3 regions of the Nonomuraea sp. NPDC050310 genome follow, and region 2 is predicted to be linked to each of the others. Evidence: riboswitches for the same ligand, from Rfam matches in the RefSeq annotation. Region 2 holds a riboswitch; each other region holds the start of a gene.
What was found. A riboswitch is a leader RNA that binds a small molecule or an ion and turns the genes downstream of it on or off. The one in region 2 is predicted to bind cyclic di-AMP.
Positions count from the first base shown of each region.

Region 1: another riboswitch for cyclic di-AMP. It lies ahead of AB0I67_RS40385 (C40 family peptidase); the one in region 2 lies ahead of AB0I67_RS32045 (CHAP domain-containing protein).
Region 3: another riboswitch for cyclic di-AMP. It lies ahead of AB0I67_RS21850 (C40 family peptidase); the one in region 2 lies ahead of AB0I67_RS32045 (CHAP domain-containing protein).

Region 1 is NZ_JBFAKP010000033.1:55,415-62,704, reverse strand. It holds gene AB0I67_RS40400 (glycosyltransferase) at 1-289, opposite strand, end outside; gene AB0I67_RS40395 (M48 family metallopeptidase) at 286-1,557, opposite strand; gene AB0I67_RS40390 (hypothetical protein) at 1,592-2,368, opposite strand; gene AB0I67_RS40385 (C40 family peptidase) at 2,472-3,032, opposite strand; cyclic di-AMP (ydaO/yuaA leader) riboswitch at 3,082-3,226, opposite strand; gene AB0I67_RS40380 (alpha-amylase family glycosyl hydrolase) at 3,469-4,971, opposite strand; gene AB0I67_RS40375 (NlpC/P60 family protein) at 5,009-5,983, opposite strand; gene AB0I67_RS40370 (NYN domain-containing protein) at 6,076-7,290, opposite strand, start outside.
Region 2 is NZ_JBFAKP010000018.1:111,774-119,063, forward strand. It holds gene AB0I67_RS32025 (AMP-binding protein) at 1-766, opposite strand, end outside; gene AB0I67_RS32030 (DUF6716 putative glycosyltransferase) at 821-1,987, opposite strand; gene AB0I67_RS32035 (hypothetical protein) at 1,984-2,913, opposite strand; gene AB0I67_RS32040 (aldo/keto reductase) at 3,078-3,893, shown strand; cyclic di-AMP (ydaO/yuaA leader) riboswitch at 4,197-4,350, shown strand; gene AB0I67_RS32045 (CHAP domain-containing protein) at 4,362-5,078, shown strand; gene AB0I67_RS32050 (ABC transporter substrate-binding protein) at 5,415-6,749, shown strand; gene AB0I67_RS32055 (sugar ABC transporter permease) at 6,858-7,290, shown strand, end outside.
Region 3 is NZ_JBFAKP010000009.1:7,306-14,595, reverse strand. It holds gene AB0I67_RS21875 (ROK family protein) at 1-822, opposite strand, end outside; gene AB0I67_RS21870 (sugar ABC transporter permease) at 819-1,967, opposite strand; gene AB0I67_RS21865 (ATP-binding cassette domain-containing protein) at 1,960-2,742, opposite strand; gene AB0I67_RS21860 (substrate-binding domain-containing protein) at 2,739-3,821, opposite strand; gene AB0I67_RS21855 (ROK family transcriptional regulator) at 3,887-5,041, shown strand; gene AB0I67_RS21850 (C40 family peptidase) at 5,025-5,483, opposite strand; cyclic di-AMP (ydaO/yuaA leader) riboswitch at 5,628-5,766, opposite strand; gene AB0I67_RS21845 (3-isopropylmalate dehydrogenase) at 5,867-6,916, shown strand; gene AB0I67_RS21840 (branched-chain amino acid aminotransferase) at 7,062-7,290, shown strand, end outside.

The sequences.
Region 1 (7,290 bases), on a different contig from region 2:
GCGGCGCGAGCAGCCCGAGCGGGGCGGCGGCGCCGAAGACGACGGTGTCCACGCCGTACGCGGCGACCAGGGCGGCGGCCCGGCGGGCGACGGCGGGCGTGGGCAGCATGACGGAGGAGGGGTGCCGGATCACCGGGTACGGCTGGCGCGCGTCGAACTCGGCGCTCCCCCGCCACGAGGAGGCGTACACGACCACCCCGGGCAGGCGCGAGGCCAGACCGTGGACGAACGACTGGATGCCGCCGGGCCGGGGCGGGAAGTCGTTGGTGACGATCAGGACCCTGCTCACGGCTCGGGAAGGCCGTTCTCCAGGGCCCAGGTGCGGGCCATGGCGATGCGCTGGGGGGCGGTCGGGTGGGAGGCGTACAGCAGGTACTCCAGCCAGTCGGGCGAAAGGTCGGAGATGTTGGTGACGGCCAGCCGCTTCTGCATGGCGATGAAGGTGGCCGGGTCGCGGGTGAGGTCGAGGGAGTTGAGGTCGGCCCGGGCCTCGACGTGCCGGCTGACGACGTTCTGGAGCGGGCCGGACAGGACGGTGGCCAGGCTCATCAGTCCCATGACGACGCCGACCGCGCGGGGGTCGGCGATGGACAGGCCGCCGGTGCGCCGCCGTACCAGACCGTAGACCAGGAAGAGCAGGACGGCGCCGAAGGCGGCGCCCAGCCCGCCGATGAGCGTGCCGTTGAGCACGTCGCGGTTCTTGGCGTGGCCGAGTTCGTGCGCGACGATCAGCTCGACCTCGTCGGCGGGCGCCTTGAGCAGCGTGTCGTACACGACGATGCGGCGGGTGGCGCCGAAGCCGGAGACGTAGGCGTTGAGCGCGGTGGTGCGCCGGGAGGCGTCGGCGATGAGCACGTCGTCGACGGGCACGCCGTCGCGCTGGGCCATGGCGAGCAGGTCGGTGCGGAGCTGGCCGGGAGGCATCGAGCGGAAGTCGTTGAAGAGCGGCTCGAAGACGATCGGGTAGACGAAGGAGGCGGCGAGGGTGAAGGCGAAGGCACCGGCGGCGGCCGGGATCCACCAGCGCTTGAGCCGTCGCGCCAGCGCCGCCAGCACGACGATCATCACGCCGAGGATGGCGACGCGGACGGCGATGTTCTTGAGCCGGTCGGCGCTCCACGAGCCCCAGTCCTGCGTGGACAGCCCGAACTCGCGCAGCCGTACCTCGTACCACATCCCCAGCGGCCAGCGCAGCGCCTCGACCAGCAGGGTGAGCACGAGCACGCCCAGCAGCACCCGCAGCCACCACGGCCCGCGCAGCAGGGCCAGGACGCGGGCGCCGAAGGGCGTGGCGATGAGGATCCCGGCGAAGAGCACGGTGAGGCCAAGCGACAGGTAGGCGGGCGCGCTGAGCGCCGAGTCGAACGCCTGGGCGCGGGCGATCTCGGCCGGGGTGAAGTCACGGGCCGGATCGGGCTGCACCCGCAGCGGCAGCGGGTCCCAGGGCGTGGTGAAGGCGACCACGGCCACGATCGCCGCGCCCAGCACGGCCAGCGCGATGCCCGCCTGCCTGCGCAGCAGCCCCGGCCTCGGTGCACCGCGCTCCCCCTCGGCCATCGCCTCTCCCTGAACCTCTCCTTGAACCTCTCCCTCAAGCCCCCGCTCCGTCATCGCCTCTCCCCAGGTGCTTGAGATGGGCGCGCCATCTCGCGGTGAAGTCGCCGAACGGCGTCAGATCAAGCTTGCCCTGCGCGGCGTCCCGGTAGAGCCGCACGAGCCGCGCCTCGCCGTACTCGGCGGCGATGAGCCGGCAGGCGAGCCACGCCTCCTGGTAGGCCTGAGCCTGCCGGGGCGGCCCGAAACCCTCCGGCAGCCGGTACGGCAGGCGTCCCGCCCGGATGTCGGCCAGCAGCTCGGCGGCGGCGGCCTCGACGCTCAGGCCGGAGTCGCGGTAGGCGACGTAGTCGGCGAAGCCCTCGCGCAGCCACGGCGGGACGCGGCCGGTTCCGGCGGCCACGTGGGTGAGCTCGTGGGTGAGGACGACGTCGCGGCCGGTCTCGGTGAGGCGGGTGTAGCCGCCGGGGACGATGATCACCCGGCCCTGGTCGGCCAGGGCGGCGAGGCCGGCGAGGGCTTCGGGCGCGGCGCCGATCAGGCGGGCGGCGCCGGCGTCGGTGGCGGGGACCAGGACCAGGGGCCGGACCCGGGTGGCCAGCGTGCGGTCCACGCGGGTGGCGGCGGTGTCGGCGCGGCGGGCCAGGTCGGGGAGGTCGAGGCCGGCCGGCGTGCCCGGCTCGGCGAGCACGCGGGAGGCGGCGCCGTGGGTGGCGGTGGCCCCGCGGAAGGGGGCCGGCGGGTCGAGGGGGGCGGCCGCGGTGCAGGTGAGCGCGAGCAGCAGTGCGGCTCTGCGGGTCACCCGGGTCGGCATCCTGCCAGGTTAGCGGCACCCGCCCACCCAGCCGGAAAAGCCGGAAAGCAGAGGGGGAAACCGGCGAAGGCCCCGCCCGGAACAGGGCGGGGCCTTCACGAGGTCAGCCGCCGGGGCGGACCGCTCCGGCGAAGGCGCGCTTGCGCCAGCCGCTGAGCTTCTCGACCCGCACGGTCTTGCCGGTGCGAGGCGAGTGGACCATCCGGCCCTTGCCGACGTACATGCCGACGTGCCCGCGCCCGCTGAAGAACATCAGGTCGCCGGGGCGCAGGTTGCGCCACGACACCTTGGTCCTGATGCCCGCGTACTGGCTGTGCGTCACGCGCGGGATCCTGATCCCGGCCTTGCGCCAGGCGTACTGGACGAGGCCGGAGCAGTCGAACGAGCCGGGCCCGGTGGCGCCGAAGCGGTACGGGTCACCGATCTGGGCCTTGGCGACGGCGACGGCCTTGGCGGCCCTCACCTTCTGCCTGGCCGCCTTGGCGGCCCGGGCGGACCGGGCGGCCTTGGCGGGCCAAGCGATCTTCGCAGGCCGCCCGGTGGTCGTGACCACCGTGGCGGTACCGCTCGAAGTGACCGGAGCGGCGGCGGGGGTGTTCGTCACGGCCTGTGCCGGAGTGGCGGTGAGGCCGGTGAGGGCGGTGCCGAACACGACTCCGCCCATGGCAAGGCATGACAAACGGGGGATCTGACGGGTAGACAGGGTGTCTCCTCGGGACTTCCACGAACGCCTACCGGGTTAGCTGACGGATTCGGGCGTGGAAGGTCGCCCTACAGCGCGCTGCGCTGATTCACCCCTGGAACTCTGGGTCCCCGGCTCCGCGCCTCCTGGCTGCGCGGATTCGGCAAGCGGATCTCAATCTGTCCGATCGGCGATCTTGCGGCCGACTCGCGAAATCGCGGCGTCCTGGCTGGAACGCCGCGAGGCCAGAAGGTACCCCGCACGCCAACGGAGGGCAAAGCCACCGTCAAGAGTCAGGATTTCCCCGCGCGATAGTCAGAAGAGCGATCCCTGCTCCATCACCGTTTCGTGATGTCTTTGTGATTCGCGTCACATTGACCTCCTCACAATGCCCGTCAAGTCACATCTGTCACATGCGTCACACCAGTTCGAAGATCGCGTGACCGAAGCCGTCGAGCCGGATCCAGTCCGCCGCCGCGCCGGATACGAGCCGGCCTCGCGAACCCGGCAGTTCGACCGACGCCGGCGCGGCGCCCGGGTTGACGGCGACCACGAACCGCCCGCGCCGGTAGACGAACGGGTAACCGGCGTGCAGCACCTCGACCGGCTCCGCCGTACCGAGATCGGGATGGGCCCGGCGCAGGGCGATCAGCTCGCGGACGGTGTGCAGCAGCGAGCCGGGGTCGGCGCGCTGGTCGGCGACGTTGGGGCGCGCCGGGTCGGGGTCGGCGGGCAGGTAGGTGATCTGCGGGTCGGCCTTGTCCCACTGCATGGGGGTACGGGAGCCGGCGCGGTTGTAGCCGGGCAGGAGCCGGCTGCCCTCGACGTCCGGCAGGCCGGGCACGTACCGCATGCCGATCTCGTCGCCGTAGTAGATCGCCGGCAGGCCCGGCCAGGTCAGCAGGAAGGTGAAGGCGGCCCTGAGCTGCTCGCCCTCGCGCGTACCGCTGGCCAGGCGCGGCCAGTCGTGGTTGCTGGAGGGCAGCGAGATCAGGCCGGAGGCGCCGATGACCTCCATGGCCTCCTGCCACTCGGCCAGGAAGTGCGCGGTCGTGCCGGCCCCGGCCGGGTCGAAGTAGGGCGAGTCGATCTTGTCCCACTCGGTGGTCACCGCGCCGTTGTCCCACAGCGAGCGGAAGGCCAGGCCGGAGAAGTGCAGGAAGAAGTCGGCGTGAAAGCCGCCGGGCACCGAGACCTTGGGATCGCCCCACTCCGACAGCAGCACGGCCTCCGGGAAGGCCTCGTCGAGCCAGCCGCGCAGCTCGCGCCAGAGCTTGGCGGTCTCCACGTGGCCGGGGTCGTCCTTGACCAGCGAGGCGGCCATGTCCACCCGGAAGCCCGACACGCCGCGCTCCAGCCAGTGGGACATGATCTCGCGCAGCGCTCTGCGGTTGACCGTGGGCCCTTCCGCGTCGACCGGCTGGCGCCAGGGCTCGGCCTCGTCCTGACGCGCGTAGCCGAAGTTCAGGGCCGGCTGGAAGGCGAAGAAGTTGGGGCGGTAGGAGCCCGGCCGGCTGCCCGGTGAGGGCACGAAGCCGGGGACCTCACGGTCGGACCAGATGTAGCGGTGGTCGCCGGGGTCGGCGGCGGAGGCCAGGAACCACGGGTGCTGGTCGGAGGTGTGCCCGGCGACCAGGTCGAGCAGGATGCGGATGCCCTTGGCGCGGGCCTTCTCCACCAGGGAGAGCAGGTCCGCCTCAGTGCCGTAGCGGGGGTCGATGCTGAAGTAGTCGCGCACGTCGTAGCCGGCGTCGGCCATCGGCGAGGCGAAGCACGGGCTCAGCCAGAGCGCGTCGACGCCGAGCCAGGACAGGTAGTCCAGGCGCGACTCGATGCCGGCGAGGTCGCCGATGCCGTCGCCGTTGGCGTCGGCGAAGCTCTGGGGGTAGATCTGGTACAGGACGGCGTCACGAAGCCACACGGAAGCGCCCCTTTATAAGGTGATATTTCTCACCACCTTAGGGGCGGACGGCGCCTACCAGCGGTCTGCCGTAGTCGGCGAGATTGACCACCTTGACCACGTCACCGGTCTGCGGCGCGTGCACGATCTTGCCGTCGCCCGCGTACAGGCTCACGTGCCCCAGGCCCTCGCTGAAGACCAGGTCGCCCGGCTGGAGCGCCTTGAGGTCCACCTTGCGGTTGGCGCCCCAGGCCCACTGGTCCCACGTCGTGCGCGGCAGCTCCACGCCGCCCGCCCGCCAGGCGGCCTGGGTCAGCCCGGAGCAGTCGAAGCCGTCCGGCCCCGTGCCTCCGTACCGGTACGGCTTGCCGACCTGGGCGTAGGCGAACGTGAGCGCGGCGGCGGCGTTGCCTCGGGCCGGGCCGTTGTAGACCAGACCCGGGCTGTTGGGGTCACCGGTCTTGTAGGCGCCCAGCCGGACCAGCAGGGCTTTCTGCTTCTTGATCAGCTTGAGGATCTCGGACCGGTCATCGGCGACCTTGTCCCGCTTGGCGTCGGCGTCGCTCAGCGCGCTCTCGGCCTCGTCCCGCTGGGCCTTGAGGCCCTGGTTCTCCTGGAGGAACTGCGCCAGGCGCTGGCCGCGCTCGGCGGCGAGCTGGTCGGCCAGGGCCATGCCGGTGAGCGTGTCGGCCGGGCTGTCGTTGCCGAGGACCACCGTGGCGGCGGTCAGGTCGGTGCCGGTCTGGTAGCTGTCGACCGCCATGGTGACCACCTGCGAGCGCAGCCCGGCGACGGTGGCCAGCTTGGCCTTGTAGCGCTCGTTCAGCTTGCCGTACCGGCTCTTGGCGGCCTTGTAGTCCTCGGTCGCCTTGTTGTAGCGGTCGACGACCTTGTCGGCCTGGTCGTTGAGCTTCGCCAGGCGGGCCTTGGCCTGCCGGACGGTCGGCTTGGGGTCGGCGACCGCCCCGCCGGGATGTACCAGCAACGCTCCGACCGCCAATCCGGCGACCAGCGGTACCCGGCCCAACCTCACAGCGTCGCCTCCCAGTGATCACACCTGGGGCAAATGGTACAGAAGTTGCAGGTGTGAACTGAACGCTTCGGGGAATCCTGCCCCGGCAAACGCTAGGCGCGGCCGAGCCGGCGCAACAGCAGAGCGGACGGAACCGGTCTGGCTCCCATCTTCCGCACCGATTCGGCCACCTCTCGGTCGGAGGAGACCACGGCCACCGCGCGGCCCGGCGGCTCGGCGCGCACGAGCTGCCGGATGAGGTCGTCGGCGATCTCCCCCGGCTGGCTGAACAGCACCCGGACGCCGCGCGGGGCGTTGACCGCGACGTGCGCGTTGAGCTCGGCGCCGTCGAAGACCACGGTGACCTCGATGCGGGTCTGCGCGACCAGCCCGGCCAGGCCGGTCATCAGCCGGGCCCGCTGGTCGGCCAGGGTCAGCGTGCCGTACCCGGTCTTGGTGACGTTGTAGCCGTCGATGATCAGATGGACCTGGGGCAGCGCCACGATCTGGTCGAAGAGCTGCGGGTCGTCGTCGGCCAGCGCCCGCGCCGCGACCTTGGGCGTGCCCGGGGCCAGGCCGGTGACCGAGTCGGCCGGCCGGTGGATGGTGGTCGGCAGCGCCAGCTCGCGGCGCAGCCCGGCCGAGGCGTCCTGCAGCGCGTCAAGCAGCACGCGGATGCGCGCGTCCTCGATGCTGCGGCCCTCGCGGGCGGCGCGGCGGGAGGCTTCGAGCTGCCGTTCGACGTCGTGGAGCCGTTCCTTGAGCCGGCGCAGCTCGGCCTCGCCCGAGCTGCCCGCGCTGGCGGCCAGCGATCGGGCCTCCTGGGCCTCCTGCTCCAGCTCCTCGGCGCGCCGGTCGGCGGCCTTGGCGCGCTCGCGCGACTCGTGAAGCTTGCGGCGCAGGTCGGAGTTCTCCGCGCGGGCCGCCTTGAGCTGCTCGCGCAGCCGCTCGGCCTCCTCCTTGGCCGCGCTCTTCAGCGCGGCGACCTGCTCGCGCAGCCGCACGACGGTCTGCTCCTGCGCGCTGCCCTCGGCGGCGGCGGCCACCTGTTCGAGGTCGGCGCGGGCGGATTCCACCATCTGCGGCCAGCCGGGCGGGCGGATGAGATAGGCAGCGGCAGCCACCAGCACGGGGTCGGCCGCGGGCGGGACGGTGCCTTCGGCCAGGCTCGCCGCGAGCTCGGGCCAGCCCTTCTCGACGGCCTCGGCGACCAGCTCGCGGAATTCCTTGTCGTTCTCGAGCTGGGCGGCGATCGGCGCGCCGCCGAGCTTGGCGCGCTTGCGCGGATCGAAGCGCGCGATGCCGCGCAGCGGCGGCGGAATGGCGGC
Region 2 (7,290 bases):
TGCAGGTCGCGCCCAGGTCGGACAGGAGCCGCAGCCACTCCTGGGGCCGCCGGACGAAGGCCAGCGGCTGCATCATCCAGCAGTCGTAGCCGGCGTACATCGGCATGAGCAACTGGGCGCCCAGGCCCATGTCGTGGAAGAGCGGCAGCCAGGCCACCATGCGGTCGTGCGGGCCGGCTCCCGACAGCTCGGTGATCTGGGCGAGGTTGGCGAAGGCCCCGCCGTGGGTGATCGCGACGCCGCGGGGAGCTCCCGTCGTCCCCGCGGTGTACTGCAGGTAGGCCACCGCCTCCGGGTCGGCGGGTAACGGCTCGAACGGCAGGTCGGGCAGTTGGTCGGTGGCCAGAGCGCCTTCGACGAGCGGGGCGAGCCCGCTGGTGGTGAGCACGAGGCGCGGGTCGCAGTCGAGCGCGACGGCCTCGAAGCGCTCGCTGAGCGCCCCGCCGGCTGGGGGCGGCACCGGGACCGGCAGCACGCCGGCGTACAGGCAGCCGAAGAAGGCGTCGGCGAAGTCGGGGCCGGTGTCGTAGGCGAGCAGCACCCGGTCGCCGGGCGCGGCCAGCCCTCGCAGCGCCGCGGCGACCGCCTGGGCGCGCTGGTCGAGCTGGGCGTGCGTGACGGCGATGAGGTGCTGGTCGTCGAGCACGTAGACGTGCGGCGCGACGTCGGGCAGGGTGGCGGCGCGCAGGCGCAGCAGGGCGGTGAGAGTCCCCGGGTGGGAGCCCGGCGGGGCCGCCGGGGCGATCTCTGGCGAGATTTGCGTCACGCGGGGAGGCTGGCACGGGGGACTTGTAAGTGATTGGGAAGTGGTTGCAAAGCGTCACGCCAGGGCGCGGCGCAGCTTGCGCTTGGCGCGGTAGCCGGCGCGCAGCAGCCGCGGCGGCACCTCGACGCGCAGCCGGGCCCGGCGGCGGGCGGCGGCGTGCTCGGGCCCGTCGAGCAGGGAGCGCGAGCGCATCCGCGGCCCGGCGGCCAGCGCGGTGAGCAGGCCCACCCAGTCGCTGTCGCGCTGGAAGTAGTTGGCCTCGCACCAGGCCGGATCGGGATCGCGGAAGCGCCCCGCGGCCAGCTCGGCCAGGGAGCCGAGCACCCCGCTGCCCTCGAAGACCAGGTTGATCATCTCGGCGCTGACCCCGAAGTCGTCCAGCACCAGCAGGGGCACCTCGCGGGCGATCGCCTCCAGCGCCGCGGTCGAGCTCACCGTGACGAACCCCGCCGCGCGGTCCAGATGCTCCTGCATGGAGCCGGCCTCGAAGCTCAGCCGCCCGGGCTCGCCCAGGTCGCGCCAGAGCCGGGGGTAGGGGTGGCGCTCGTTGTGCGTCTGGCGCTCGCCCTCCAGCGCGCGGAGCTTGACCACGACGTCCAGGTCGGGCCGGGCCTCGGCCAGCTCGGCCAGGGCCAGCAGGATCCGCTCGCGCTGCTCGCGCGGGCCGGGCACCTTGGCCTGCGTGGCGAAGACCACGCGCCGCCGCTCCCCCGCCGCCTGCGGCCGGCCCGGCGTGGGGGCCGTGCGCAGGAAGGGCAGCCGGGCCAGGCCGACCGCGCCGCCGCCGCCGAGCTGCCGGGACAGCGCCTCGAACTCGGCCACCTCGCGCGCGCTGTGCGCCACGAACAGGTCGCAGCCGCTGCGGTAGAGCCAGGCCTTCTCGGTCGCCGGCACCGCGATCCCCGGCAGGCCGGTGACGAACACCGGGCGGGGCCGCAGCCCGGCCAGCACCGAGGAGACCAGCACGTCGACGACCGGGCCGGTGCAGGCCACCACGATGGCGTCGGGGCGCAGCCGCTCCGCCGTACGCCGCAGGGCCCGGGCGGACAGGACGCCCGCGAGCGGGCGGGCGCCCGCGGCGGCGGCGATCTGCTGGGCGGAGGGCACGATCGGGGTGCGGACGACGGCGAGCTCGGCGTGGCAGCCGGCGGGCAGATCGTCCAGGAGGCAGGCCGCCCACTTCAGGTAGGAGTCGGAATCGGCGACGGCCAGGATCTTCACGGTCGGGCGGCTCTTCCTGAGAGGCCGGAGGCCGGGCCCCCGGAGAGGGTGAGATGGTCGCGCAGGTCGGGTGCGGCGCGGCTGGTCCACCAGTCGTCGGGGACCTCGACCGGCTCGACGGCGACGCCGCGCGGGCTCAGCAGGACACGCAGCGAGCTGATCGCGGTGGAGGGCAGGCTGAGCACGCGCTGCTCGGCGCCCAGGCCGCGCAGGCTGAGCTCGGCGGGCATGCCGGGCTCGTGCACGGTGATGCCGGGCCGCTCGCGCAGCAGCGCCAGGTCGGTCGGGTCCTCGCGGCGGTGCGGGAAGTAGGCGACGGGCTCGTCGGCCGCCAGCGCGGTGATCCAGCCGAGGTAGCGGTCGCGGTGGACCAGGCCGTTGCGGACCAGCGAGGTGCCGAGCACGACGGTGCGCTGCGGCGGTCCAGGCCGGTCGAGCGGCTGCGCCCGCAGCCAGGCGAAATCGTGGCTGATCACGTCGAACCCCGCGGCTCGTACGGCTTCCGCCAGCCGCTCCTCCACCGGCAGCGCGGTGAACACCGTCACCCGGCGCTTCCCCGCGTGCAGCCGCAGCCCGGCGGCCAGCCCCAGCGCGCGGCGGGCCACGCCCGGCGTCGCGCGGGCACGGACCAGCGGCCGGCCGGGACCCGCGGCCAGCAGCTCCAGCAGCCGGATGGTCGCCAGCCCGTCGTCCACGATCACCACCGGCCGCCACGAGGTCAGCCAGCGCACCTGCACGCGGCCGGAGAAGGCGTCGCCCACCGCCCCCAGGCGGCTGGGCATACGTTCGCGCGGCTCGGCCACCTCCACCCCCAGAGGCAGGCCGAGCCGCGCGAGCTCGGCGCGGGTGGCGCGCAGGGCGCGCACGCCCGCCCGCGGCACGATCACCGTCGTGGGCCCGAGCAGGCCGGCGTGGTGGGCTTCCACCGCGCAGATCATCTGGAGTGGCGATTCCACCCAGGCCGGCCACACGCTATGGGCCTCCCTCTCCTCACGGAACCGCACGGGCGATCCCGCGGGCCGACGACCGTGGCCCGACACTAACCCGGCCCTCTGACGCCATCGGTAACGCAGGGTGAACAATGAGATGCATGAACTCACTGCTGCTCAACACCGACGGCGTCCAGATTCCGCAGCTCGGCTACGGCGTCTGGCAGGTGCCCGACGAGGACGCCGAGCGGGCGGTCGGGCTGGCCCTGGAGGCGGGCTACCGCAGCATCGACACCGCGCGGCTGTACAACAACGAGGAGGGCGTCGGCCGGGCCGTGCGCAACTCCGGGCTGCCGCGCGAGAAGCTCTTCATCACCACCAAGCTCTGGAACGACGACCACGGCCGGGTGGCGGAGGCGTTCGAGGAGAGCATGGCGCGGCTCGGCCTCGACCAGCTCGACCTGTTCCTGATCCACTGGCCCGCGCCCAAGCAGGACCTCTACGTCCAGGCGTGGAAGGAGCTGGAGCGGCTGTACCACGACGGCCGGGTGCGCGCCATCGGCGTCTCCAACTTCACCGTCAAGAACCTCCAGCGGCTGATGGACGAGACGCAGATCGTGCCCTCGATCAACCAGATCGAGCTGCACCCCAACCTGCCGCAGACCGAGCTGCGCGCCTTCCACGAGGCCAACGGCATCCTGACCGAGGCGTGGAGCCCGCTCGGCCAGGGCCGGGGGCTGCTGGAGGAGCGGGCGCTGGCCACGCTGGGCGAGAAGCACGGGCGCACGCCCGCCCAGATCGTGCTGCGCTGGCACATCCAGCTCGGCAACGTGGTGATCCCCAAGTCGGTCACCCCGTCGCGGATCAAGGAGAACATCGACGTCTTCGACTTCATCCTGGACGCCGAGGACATGGCCGCGATCGGCGCGCTGAACAACGGCAAGCGCCTGGGTCCCGACCCGGCCGAATTCGGCTGATCCCGGCCGTTGCGTTCCCCCGGTCCCGGGCCGGGGGAACGCCGTCGGCAAAGGTAAAGTCAGGGGCTGGCGGAGGGTCCGAAAAAGATCTACTCATGGGGGTCCGGCGAACCGGCCGATTCCCCGATCGCCCTGCCCACAGGGGTTTTCCGTAGATCGGCGGCTATTGATCTACAGCCGATTTTACTGCCCGGACATTTACAGATTTGTAATCTCCTTGCCGCGTGTATTACCTTTTGGTCACTCCCGGCAAACGAACGGCCATCCGTTCCTTGCCTTGACCGACCACCTCTCACAGGCCCCCGCCTGTGACCGCTGAATCCGCCACCGCGCGGAACCGGGGACCCAAAAGTCTCACTGGGGTGAATCGGCGCCGACCCCGCCAGGGGCGCGCCGTAGGGCAGCTTCACGTCCGAACCCGTCAGCTAACCCGGTAAGCGGCATGAAGCAAGGAGTGTCCTTTCCCTCATGGCAAAACACCGTCGCGTGCGTCCTTCCAAGGCCCAGCTCGTCTCCGCCGGTCTCGGCGCCGCCCTTTTCGCGGCCACCGGATTCGGCGCCCACGTCGCACACGCTGACACCGTCAAGCCCGAGATCGGCGGCGTCCCCGAGGTCGCCGCACTCGCCTTCAACGCCCCCAAGGAAGCACCCGCCGCGCCCGCCGCGGCACCCAAGGCCGCCATGCCGGCCAAGCCGTCCCTCACCAAGGTCCTCGGCCTCGCCCGTCAGCAGATCGGCGTGAGCGAGAACTCCAGTGGCGGAGGCACCAAGTTCCAGAACTGGTACGCCGCCTCCAAGCGCGCCCAGGAGACCATCAAGCGTGACGGCGGCTCCACCAAGGCCTACCTGAACGCCGCCTGGTGCTCGATGTTCGTGTCCTGGGTCGGCGAGCACACCGGCGCCCGCAGCTCCGTTGGCTGGGACGCCTACACCGTGACCCACGCCAAGTGGTTCAAGAACAACAACCGCTGGGGCACCACGCCCAAGCCCGGCGCGGTCGTCTTCTTCTCCTGGTCCGGCAGCAAGAGCCTGGACGGCATCGCCCACGTGGGCTTCGTCGAGAAGGACAACGGCAACGGCACGATCACCACGATCGAGGGCAACACCGGCAACGGCAAGGTCGAGCAGCGTGTCCGGCCGAAGTCCCAGGTCGTCGGCTACGGCTACCCCGAGTACGGCAAGTAGGAGCTCGCGGCCCGTCCCCCGGGCCGCCTCCACTTCCCGGTGACCACCGCAGAAGCGCCCGCCCCTCCCAGGGGCACCCCCTCCCCAAGAGACGCCCGCCCCTCCCCAGGGGCGGGCGTTTCTTGCGTGTTTCGCGACACCCAGGATGGGAGCGCTCCCACCATCCTCTCCGTCCCCTTCATGCCGACATATCCGTTTAAGAAACCAGAAAACGCTCTCTCGGTCACGGTTGTGTTTCAGCCCGTTGACGAGCGAGCCCACCATGGCCACTCTTCATGGGAGCGCTCCCAAGCCTCACCCCCGAATCCCCCACGGGCGCACACGAAAGAGGACCTCATGACCATCAGCAAGCGCCGCGGCGCGGTCGCGGCCCTGGCCGCCATGGCGCTGGTCTCCTGCGGCTCGAACGGCACCACCACCCCCGCGGCCACCGGCGGCGCCGGCTCCCCCGCCGCGCAGGCCGAGCCGATCACCATCCGCGTGCAGACCTTCGGCGGCGGCGCCAACTTCGGCTACAAGACCGCGGTCGAGAAGTGGAACGCCGAGCACAAGGACATCCAGATCAAGCACGAGAACCTCACCGACCAGTTCGAGCAGCAGTACTGGCCCCAGATGATCCAGTGGCTGCAGGCCGGCAGCGGCGCGGGCGACGTGGTGGGCATCGACGAGGGCGGCATGGGCCTGGCGAAGGCCAACAGCGCCTGGTGGGCCGACCTGAAGGAGTTCGGGCTCGACAAGCGCCAGGCCGACTTCCCCGCCTGGAAGTGGGAGAACGGCGTCGCCGGCGACGGCAAGGTCTTCGCCCTCGGCACCGACATCGGCGGCATGAGCCTGTGCTACCGCAAGGACCTGTTCAAGAAGGCCGGCCTGCCCTCCGAGCGCGACGAGGTCAGCGCCCTGTGGCCGACCTGGGACGAGTTCATGAAGGTGGGCCAGCAGTTCCAGGCCAAGGTGCCCGACACGAAGTTCACCGACGGCACCAACACCCTCTACCAGGTGCTGCTCTACCAGGAGGCGGCCAAGAACGGCAACGTCACCTACTTCGACAAGGACAACAACCTGATCGTCGACAAGAACCCGGCGGTCAGGACGGCGTTCGACTTCGCCCAGAAGATGAGCCAGGGGGGCCTGACCGCCAAGCTGCGCAACTTCACCGACGAGTGGGCGACCGGCACCCAGAAGGGCTCCTTCGCCACCCTCGGCTGCCCCTCCTGGATGCTCGGCGTGGTCCAGGGCAACGCCGGTGACGCCGGCAAGGGCAAGTGGGACGTCGCCGCGGTCCCGGGCGGCGGCGGCAACTGGGGCGGCTCCTGGCTCGCGGTGCCCAAGCAGAGCAAGCACCCGAAGGAGGCCGCGCAGGTCGCCGACTACCTGACCAGCGCCGCCGTCCAGGCCGACGTGTTCGCCGAGTTCGGCAACATGCCGAGCAACACCAAGGCCCAGGCCGACCCGAAGGTGCAGGGCGCCAAGAGCGAGTTCTTCGACAACGCGCCCTCCGGCGAGATCTTCGCCAAGTCCGCCGCCTCGCTCCAGCCGGTCTTCCTCGGCGTCAAGCACGCCCAGGTCAAGAACGCCATCGAGTCGGTCATCCAGGGCATGGACGACGGCTCCGTGCCGCACGACAAGGCCTGGCAGCAGCTGGTGGACGACGCGGTGAAGGCCGCGGGCTGACCTAGATCCCGGACTCCGGTACGGCGGCGCGGCCCGCCGACTCGCCGAGCGGGGGCCCGGCCGCCCCGCCGTACCGGATCGTTCCCGACCCGTCTGGAAAGGTCTCCCATGAGCCTCAACGTGGCGCCGCCGCCCGCGGCCCACCGGCCTCCCCGCGGTTCGCGCCGCAGAACGCCCTCCACCGGCCGGCGGGGCTGGTCCGCCTTCGACCTCAAGGCCGTGCCGTACCTGCTGGTCTCCCCCTACTTCCTGCTGTTCGCCGCCTTCGGGCTGTTCCCGCTGGTCTTCACGCTCTGGTACTCGCTCTACGACTACGACCTGGCCGGCACCACGGAGTGGGCGGGCCTGGACAACTACGCCAAGCTGCTGGCCGACGAGGACTTCTGGAACGCCGTCACCAACACGACGGGCATCTTCTTCCTGGCCACCGTGCCGCAGATGCTGATCGCGCTGATGCTGGCCAACGCGCTGAACAAGCGGCTGCGTTTCCGGCTGGCGATCCGGATGAGCGTGCTGTTCCCGCTGGTCACCTCGGTGGTGG
Region 3 (7,290 bases), on a different contig from region 2:
CGCGCCGAGCAGCGAGGCGTCGTCGGCGAACCGGGCCCGCCGCACCCGCGGCGGGAACGGCACGGTACGGCGGAGCCGCTCCTCCAGCGCGGGCAGGATGACCGGCGCGGCCCCCATGAGCCCGCCGCCGACCACCAGGCATTCCGGGTCGAGGCTCACGCACAGGTTGGCCACGGCCGTGGTCAGGTCGGCCAGCGCCGCCTCCACCAGGTGCGGCAGGGCGTCGCCGGCGAAGAGCTCGGCGGCGGTGGTCGGCGTGCCGAGCTCGGCCGAGGCCTGGCGGGCCAGCCCGGCGCCGGAGAAGCGGTCCTCCAGCGGCGCGTGCCCGGCGGCGAAGCCCGGGCTGCCGGGGTCGGTCAGCACGTAGCCGATCTCGCCCGCCGCCCCGTGCGCGCCGGCGAAGACCCGGCCGTCGACGACCAGCGCGGCGGCCAGGCCGGTGCCGAGGTTCAGGTAGAGGCCGCAGGAGACGCCGCGCAGCGCGCCCCAGCGCAGTTCGGCCGCGGCGGCGGCGTTGACGTCGTTGTCGATGGCGACCGGGACCGGCGCGTAGGCCTCGCGCAGCAGCCGGGGCAGTTCGAGGCCGTCCCAGCCGGGCACGTTCGGCGCCAGCCGTACGACGCCCTGGCGGATCACGCCCGTGGTGGAGAAGCCGACCGCGGCCGGGGCCCCGGCCAGGTCGCGGGCGGCGGCCAGCGCGGTGGCCAGGGGATCGTCCCCCGTGCGCAGGCGTACGTGCCCGGCCAGCACGGGGCCGTCGGCGTCGGAGCAGCCAATGGCGATCTTGGTGCCGCCGACGTCGATGCCCAGGACCCGGCTCACCGGCGGGCCACCGAGTCGATCGCCACGGCCAGGACGAGCACGGCGGCGGTCACCATGAAGCGGATGTCGGTGTCGACGCTCAGCAGCAGCATGCCGTTGGTGATCGACTGGATGACCAGGATGCCGAGCAGGGCGTTGTAGGCGCGGCCCCGCCCGCCGAAGAGCGAGGTGCCGCCGATCACCGCGGCGGCGATGGCCATGAGCAGGATGTCGCTGCCGCCGGAGGCCTGGTTGACCGCCGACAGCCGGCTCGCGGCCAGGATTCCGCCGGTCGCGGCCAGCACCGAGGCGAGCGCGAAGGCGAGCACCCGGATGCGGCGCACCGGGATGCCCGCCCGGCGCGCGGCCTCGGCGTCACCGCCCACGGCGTAGAGCCACCGGCCGAAGACGGTGTGCCGCAACACCGCGTCCAGCCCGATCACCAGGCCGCCGAACAGGACCAGCAGCAGCGGCACCCCGCGGTCGGCGCTCAGCGCGAGCACCGCCCCGGCGAGCAGCAGCGCCTGCACGGCCAGCAGGATCGCCGCCGGCCACGGCGGGTCCACGGGCAGCCCGGCCGCCGCCCGCCGCCGGCGCACCACCAGCACGCCGCCCGCCCGGCCCAGCACCAGCACGGCCACGATCGCCCACGACAGCCACGGCGGCAGCCAGGTGTCGCTGAGCCCGGAGACGAAGCCGGCGAAGTCCAGGTTGATTGTGCCGCCGTCGCCCAGCAGGAACCACATCAGCCCGGCCCAGCCCATCAGCCCGGCCAGCGTGACCACGAAGGACGGCATGCGCAGGGTCGTGTGCATGAGGCCGTGCAGCACGCCGATGGCGGCGGCGGCCAGGAGCGCGACGCCGATGGCGGTCAGCGCGGACCAGCCCTCGCGCACGTGCAGGATGGTCATGACCACCGCGGCCAGGCCGCTGACCGAGCCGACCGACAGGTCGATCTCGCCGAGCAGCAGCACCATGATCACGCCGAGCGCGATGGTGCCGGTGGCGGCCAGTTGCAGGGCCAGGTTGGTGAGGTTCTCGGGGGACAGGAAGCGGCTGTTGAGCGACTGCAGGACGGCGGCGATGGCGACCAGGCTGCCGATCGCCGGCCACGGCCCGAGGTCCCCGGCTCTGCCCCTGATCCAACCGGCCTTCAGCTCAGTCATCTGCGGCTCCCGTGATGGCGGCTCCTGTGTCGGCGGCTCCTGCGTCGGCGACTCCTGTGTCGGCGGCTCCCGTGATGGCGGCGACGATCTCCTCCTGGGTGGCTTCCGCGGTGCGGAACTCCCCGGCGTTGCGCCCGAGCCGCAGCACGACCACGCGGTCGCTGACCGCCCGGACGTCGGCCAGGTTGTGCGAGATCACCAGCACGGCCAGCCCGCGCTCGCGCAACCGGGCGATCAGGTCGAGCACCTGGGCGGTCTGCTCGACGCCGAGCGCGGCGGTGGGCTCGTCGAGGATGACCAGGCGAGGCTCGCCGAGCAGGGCGCGGGCGATGGCCACCGACTGGCGCTGCCCGCCGGAGAGCTGGGCGACCGGCACGGTCAGGTCCCGGATCCGCACCTCCAGCCGGGTGAGCAGCTCGCGGGCCCGGCGCTCCATCGCGATGCCGCGGAGCAGCCCGAAGCGGTTCGGCTCGGTGCCGAGGAAGAGGTTGGCGACCACGTCGAGGTTCTCGCAGAGGGCGAGGTCCTGGTAGACCGTGGCGATGCCGAGGGCGCGGGCGTCGTGCGGGCCGGCGATGCGGGCCGGCGAGCCGTCCACGGAGATCGTGCCGCCGTCCGGCGTGATCACGCCGGAGACGACCTTGACCAGGGTGGACTTGCCCGCGCCGTTGTCGCCGACGAGCGCGACGACCTCGCCGGGGCGCAGGTCCAGGCTCGCCCCCGAGAGCGCCTGGACCGCGCCGTAGCGCTTGGTGATCCCGGTGGCGGAGATCACTGCTGCAGGCCCGCCTTCGCGCAGGCGGCCTTGACCTCGGCCGTGCAGATCTGCTCGACGGTGTAGAACCCGTCCTTGACGATCGTGTCCTTGACCTTGTCCGCGGTGACCGCGATGGGGTCGAGCAGGAAGGCCGGGATGTCGGCGGTCCCGTTGTGCACCTTGGCCGGGGCCTGGACCGGGGTGCCCTTGGCCAGGGCCACGGCCAGCTCCGCCGACTTCTCCGCCTCCGCCCGGATGTCCAGGTAGATGGTCATGTACTGCTCGCCGGTGAGGATGCGCTGCACGGCGGCGAGCTCGGCGTCCTGTCCGGTGATCGGCGGCAGGGTCTGGTACCCGGCGCGCTTCATGGCCGCGATGGCGCCGCCCGCCATGCCGTCGTTGGCGCTCAGCACGCCGACGATCCGGTCCTTGCCCAGGGCGGTGATGGCCTGCTCCATCTGCTGCTGCGCCTTGTCGGGGCTCCAGTCGGGGGTGTCGAACTCCCGCCCGACCTTGACCTTGCCCTCCAGGACGCTCTTGGCGCCCTTCTTGTAGTCGGCCGAGCTGGGGTCGGTGGGGGAGCCGTGGATCATCACGATCTCGCCCTGGCCGGCCACGCCCTTGGCGGTCATCGCCTCCAGCAGCGCCCGGCCCTGCATCTCGCCGACACGGACGTTGTTGAAGGAGACGTAGTAGGCGTAGTCGATGCCGGAGATCAGCCGGTCGTAGGCGATCACCGGGACCTTGCGCTGCTTGGCCTGGTTGACCAGGGGCGCGACCGCGCCGGCGTCCACGGCGTCCAGGACGATCACGTTCGCGCCCTGCGCCAGGGCGGCTTCGACCTGCTGTTGCTGCTTGGCGGCGTCCTGGTCGGCGTTGCCGTACAGGAGCTCGCAGTCGGGGCAGAGCTGCTTGACCTTGGCCTCGAACAGCGGGCGGTCGAAGGCTTCGTAGCGGGTGGTCTTGGACTCCGGCAGGAACAGCGCGATCTTGCTGGTCTTGCCGGCCTCGCTGTTCTGGCCTGCCGTACCGGACCCGCAGGCGGTCAGCAGGGCGGCGGCTAAGCAGAGTGCTCCCAGGGCGGCTGTGCGGTGCATCGCCCCTCCTCTCCTATTTGGTAAGAAAGGTAATTTACTATCAACGCGTTGGCTAGACTTCCGCTGTGCTGGGGAATCCGCGGCTGCTCCGCGTGCTGAACGAGCGGCAGCTCCTCGATCGGCTGGCCGCCCACGGTCCCGCCGCGCGCGCGGACCTGGCGAAGGCGACCGGCCTGTCCAAACCGACCGTCTCCGCCGTGCTGGCCGGGCTGGAGGAGGACGGCCTCGTGCACCTGGTGGGCGAGGTCCTGGGCCGGCCCGGGCCGGTCAGCTCGCTGTACGACCTCAACGCCGCCGCCCGGCACGTGGCGGGCATCGACATCGGCCGCGACTGGATCCGGGTGGCCGTCGCCGACCTGCGGGCCGCCTTCGTCGGGCGGACCGACGCACGCAACACCGCCCGCACCTCCGCCGAGCTGGCCGCCTGCGTGGCCGAGCTGACCCGGCAGGCCGCCGCCGAGGCCGGGGTCGAGTGGTCCTCGATCGCCTGCGCAGTGGTCGGGGCGCCGGGCGTCTACGACCCCGCGGCCGGGCTGCTCTCCCTCGCCCCCAACCTGCCCGGTCCTGACCTGGGCGAACGGCTGGCCGCCGCGCTCGGCGTCGAGCTGGTCATCGAGAACGACATCAACCTCGCCGCGGTCGGCGAGATGGCGTACGGCGAGGGCCGCGGCAAGGTCAACTTCGCGCTGGTCTCGGTCGGCACCGGCGTCGGGATGGGCATCGTCATCAACGGCGAGCTCTACGTCGGCGCCCGCGGAGCGGCCGGCGAGGTGTCCTACCTGCCGGCCGCCGAGGCGCCCGAGGGCGACGAGACCCTGGAGCGCGGCGCCACCGAGACGGTCGCCGCCGCGCCCGGCGTGGTGCGCGCCGCCCAGGCCGCCGGGCTGCTGCTGGACAGCGCCCGCGAGGTCTTCGCCGCCGCGGCAGGGGGCGACCCGGTCGCGTTGTCGGTGGTCGACGGCGAGGGCCGGCGGATCGGCGGGCTGCTGGTCGCGGTGGCGGCCGTGCTCGACCCGGAGGTGATCGTGCTCACCGGCGGCGTCGGGCACAACCTTGACCTGCTCGGGCGCTCCATCCAGCGGCGGATCGCCGAGCTGGGGCCGCTGCGGCCCCAGGTGGTGGCCAGCGCGCTGGGCGACAGCGGGGTGCTGCTGGGCGCGGTCGCCCACGCCAAGGCCCGGGCCTGGGAGCTGATCTTCGAGCTCAGAGGCTCGCGGTAGGCATCGTCTCGGCGGGCTTGGCCTTCTGCTTCAGCAGGGCCGCCCAGAGCGCGACGCCCTTGGGGTCGGGCCGGACCGCGCCGACGAAGGCGCCGCGCCGCCAGCCGCTGAGCCGCTCCTCCTTGACCACGTCACCGGAGTGCGGGGCGTGCACCATGTACCCGGGGCGGCTGATCATGCCCACGTGCCCGAGGCCGGAGAAGAAGACCATGTCGCCCGGCTTGAGCTCCTTCCAGGAGATCTTCCTGCCGAAGGCGGAGTACTGCTGGGCCGCGGTGCGGGGCAGCTCGATGCCCGCGCTCTCGTAGGCGCGGAGCATGAGTCCGGAGCAGTCGTAGCCGCGGTCGGAGGTCCCGCCCCAGACGTACGGCACGCCCCGCTTGGACATGGCGTAGGCGAGGGCCTTCTTCCAGGCGGGCGGCTTGACGGCCCGGTCGCGCACCTCCTTGACCTGGGCGGCGTCCAGTGTGATGCTGGCGGCCTTCTCCGGCGTGCTGCCCGCGCCGGCCGAGGCGTGGGCCGGGGCCGGGGTGGCGGCGAGCGCCAGCGGGAAGGCGAGGGCGGCGAGAACGAGGCGAGACAGGGGAGGGTCCTTCCACGCGGCCGACCGGGTTAGCTGACGGGCTCGGGCCTGGAAGTCGGCCCTACACGAAGGGATTCGCCCCATGAAGAAAGGTGGGTCCCCGGCTCTGTCACGGACGTGACGGATTAGGCTCGTGGGACTCTAACGAAAGGGTCAAAAGGTCGCAAATCGGACAAAAAGTAGTGTCCGCCTTTTGAGATAGGTTGTTCGCAGGGCGAGACAGGGGGGTAGGGTACGTTCTCATGGAGTCGCGCAACATTCGTCTGGCCGTGATCCCCGGAGACGGGATCGGCACCGAAGTCGTCGCCGAAGGACTGAAGGTCCTCAACGCGACCGGTGTCAAGATCGAGACCACCCACTACGACCTGGGTGCCGCTCGCTACCACCGCACCGGCGAAGTGCTGCCCGACGCCACCCTCGACGAGCTGCGCGGCTACGACGCGATCCTGCTCGGCGCGGTCGGCGACCCCAGCGTGCCGCCGGGCGTCCTGGAGCGCGACCTGCTGCTCAAGCTCCGCTTCGAGCTCGACCACTACGTCAACCTCCGGCCCGTGAAGCTGTTCCCGGGCGTCGAGACGCCGCTGGCCGGCGTCGCGCCGGAGGACATCGACATGGTGGTCGTCCGTGAGGGCACCGAGAGCCTCTACGCGGGCGCCGGCGGCGTGCTGCGCAAGGGCACCCCGCACGAGATCGCCACCCAGGAGTCGCTCAACACCGCCTTCGGCGTGGAGCGCGTGGTCCGCTACGCCTTCGCCAAGGCCGCCGAGCGGCCCCGCAAGAAGCTCACCCTGGTCCACAAGACCAACGTCCTCACCTTCGCCGGCGACCTGTGGGCCCGCACCGTCAAGCGGGTCGCCGCCGACTTCCCCGAGGTCACCACCGACTACCAGCACATCGACGCCGCCTCGATGTTCTTCGTCACCGACCCCGGCCGCTTCGACGTGATCGTCACCGACAACCTCTTCGGCGACATCATCACCGACATCGGCGCCGCCATCGCCGGTGGCATCGGCCTGGCCGCCAGCGGCAACGTCAACCCCGACCGCACCGCGCCGAGCATGTTCGAGCCCGTCCACGGCAGCGCGCCCGACATCGCCGGCCAGGGCAAGGCCGACCCGACCGCGACCATCCTCTCCATCGCCATGCTCCTCGAGCACCTCGGGCTGACCGCCGAGGCCGAGCGCGTCGAGCAGGCCGTCGCCGCCGACATCCTCGAGCGGAGCGGCGGCCGGGTGCGCGGCACCCAGGAGATCGGTGACGACATCACCGCACGAGTAGCCGGCGGCGCCTAGCCGTACCCGGCCGGGCGCCCTTCGCGCTCCGGCCTGCCTGCCCTACGAACGCCTGGTGGCCGCAGCCACCAGGCGTTTTTGGTATAGATGCCGCTACATCCCAGATACTGGACATAAGCCCGCCTCGCGAAAGAAGGACTCCGCCATGACGCTCAGCTTCGACGTGCAACTCTCCGACCGCGCGCGCACCGCGGCCGAGCGCGACCAGATACTCGCGGCGCCCGGCTTCGGTCAGCACTTCACCGACCACATGATCTCGATCGACTTCACTGAGGAGCTCGGCTGGCACAACGCGCGGCTCGAGCCGTACGGGCCGTTGACGCTCGACCCGGCGACCTCGGTCTTCCACTACGCGCAGGAGCTCTTCGAGGGGC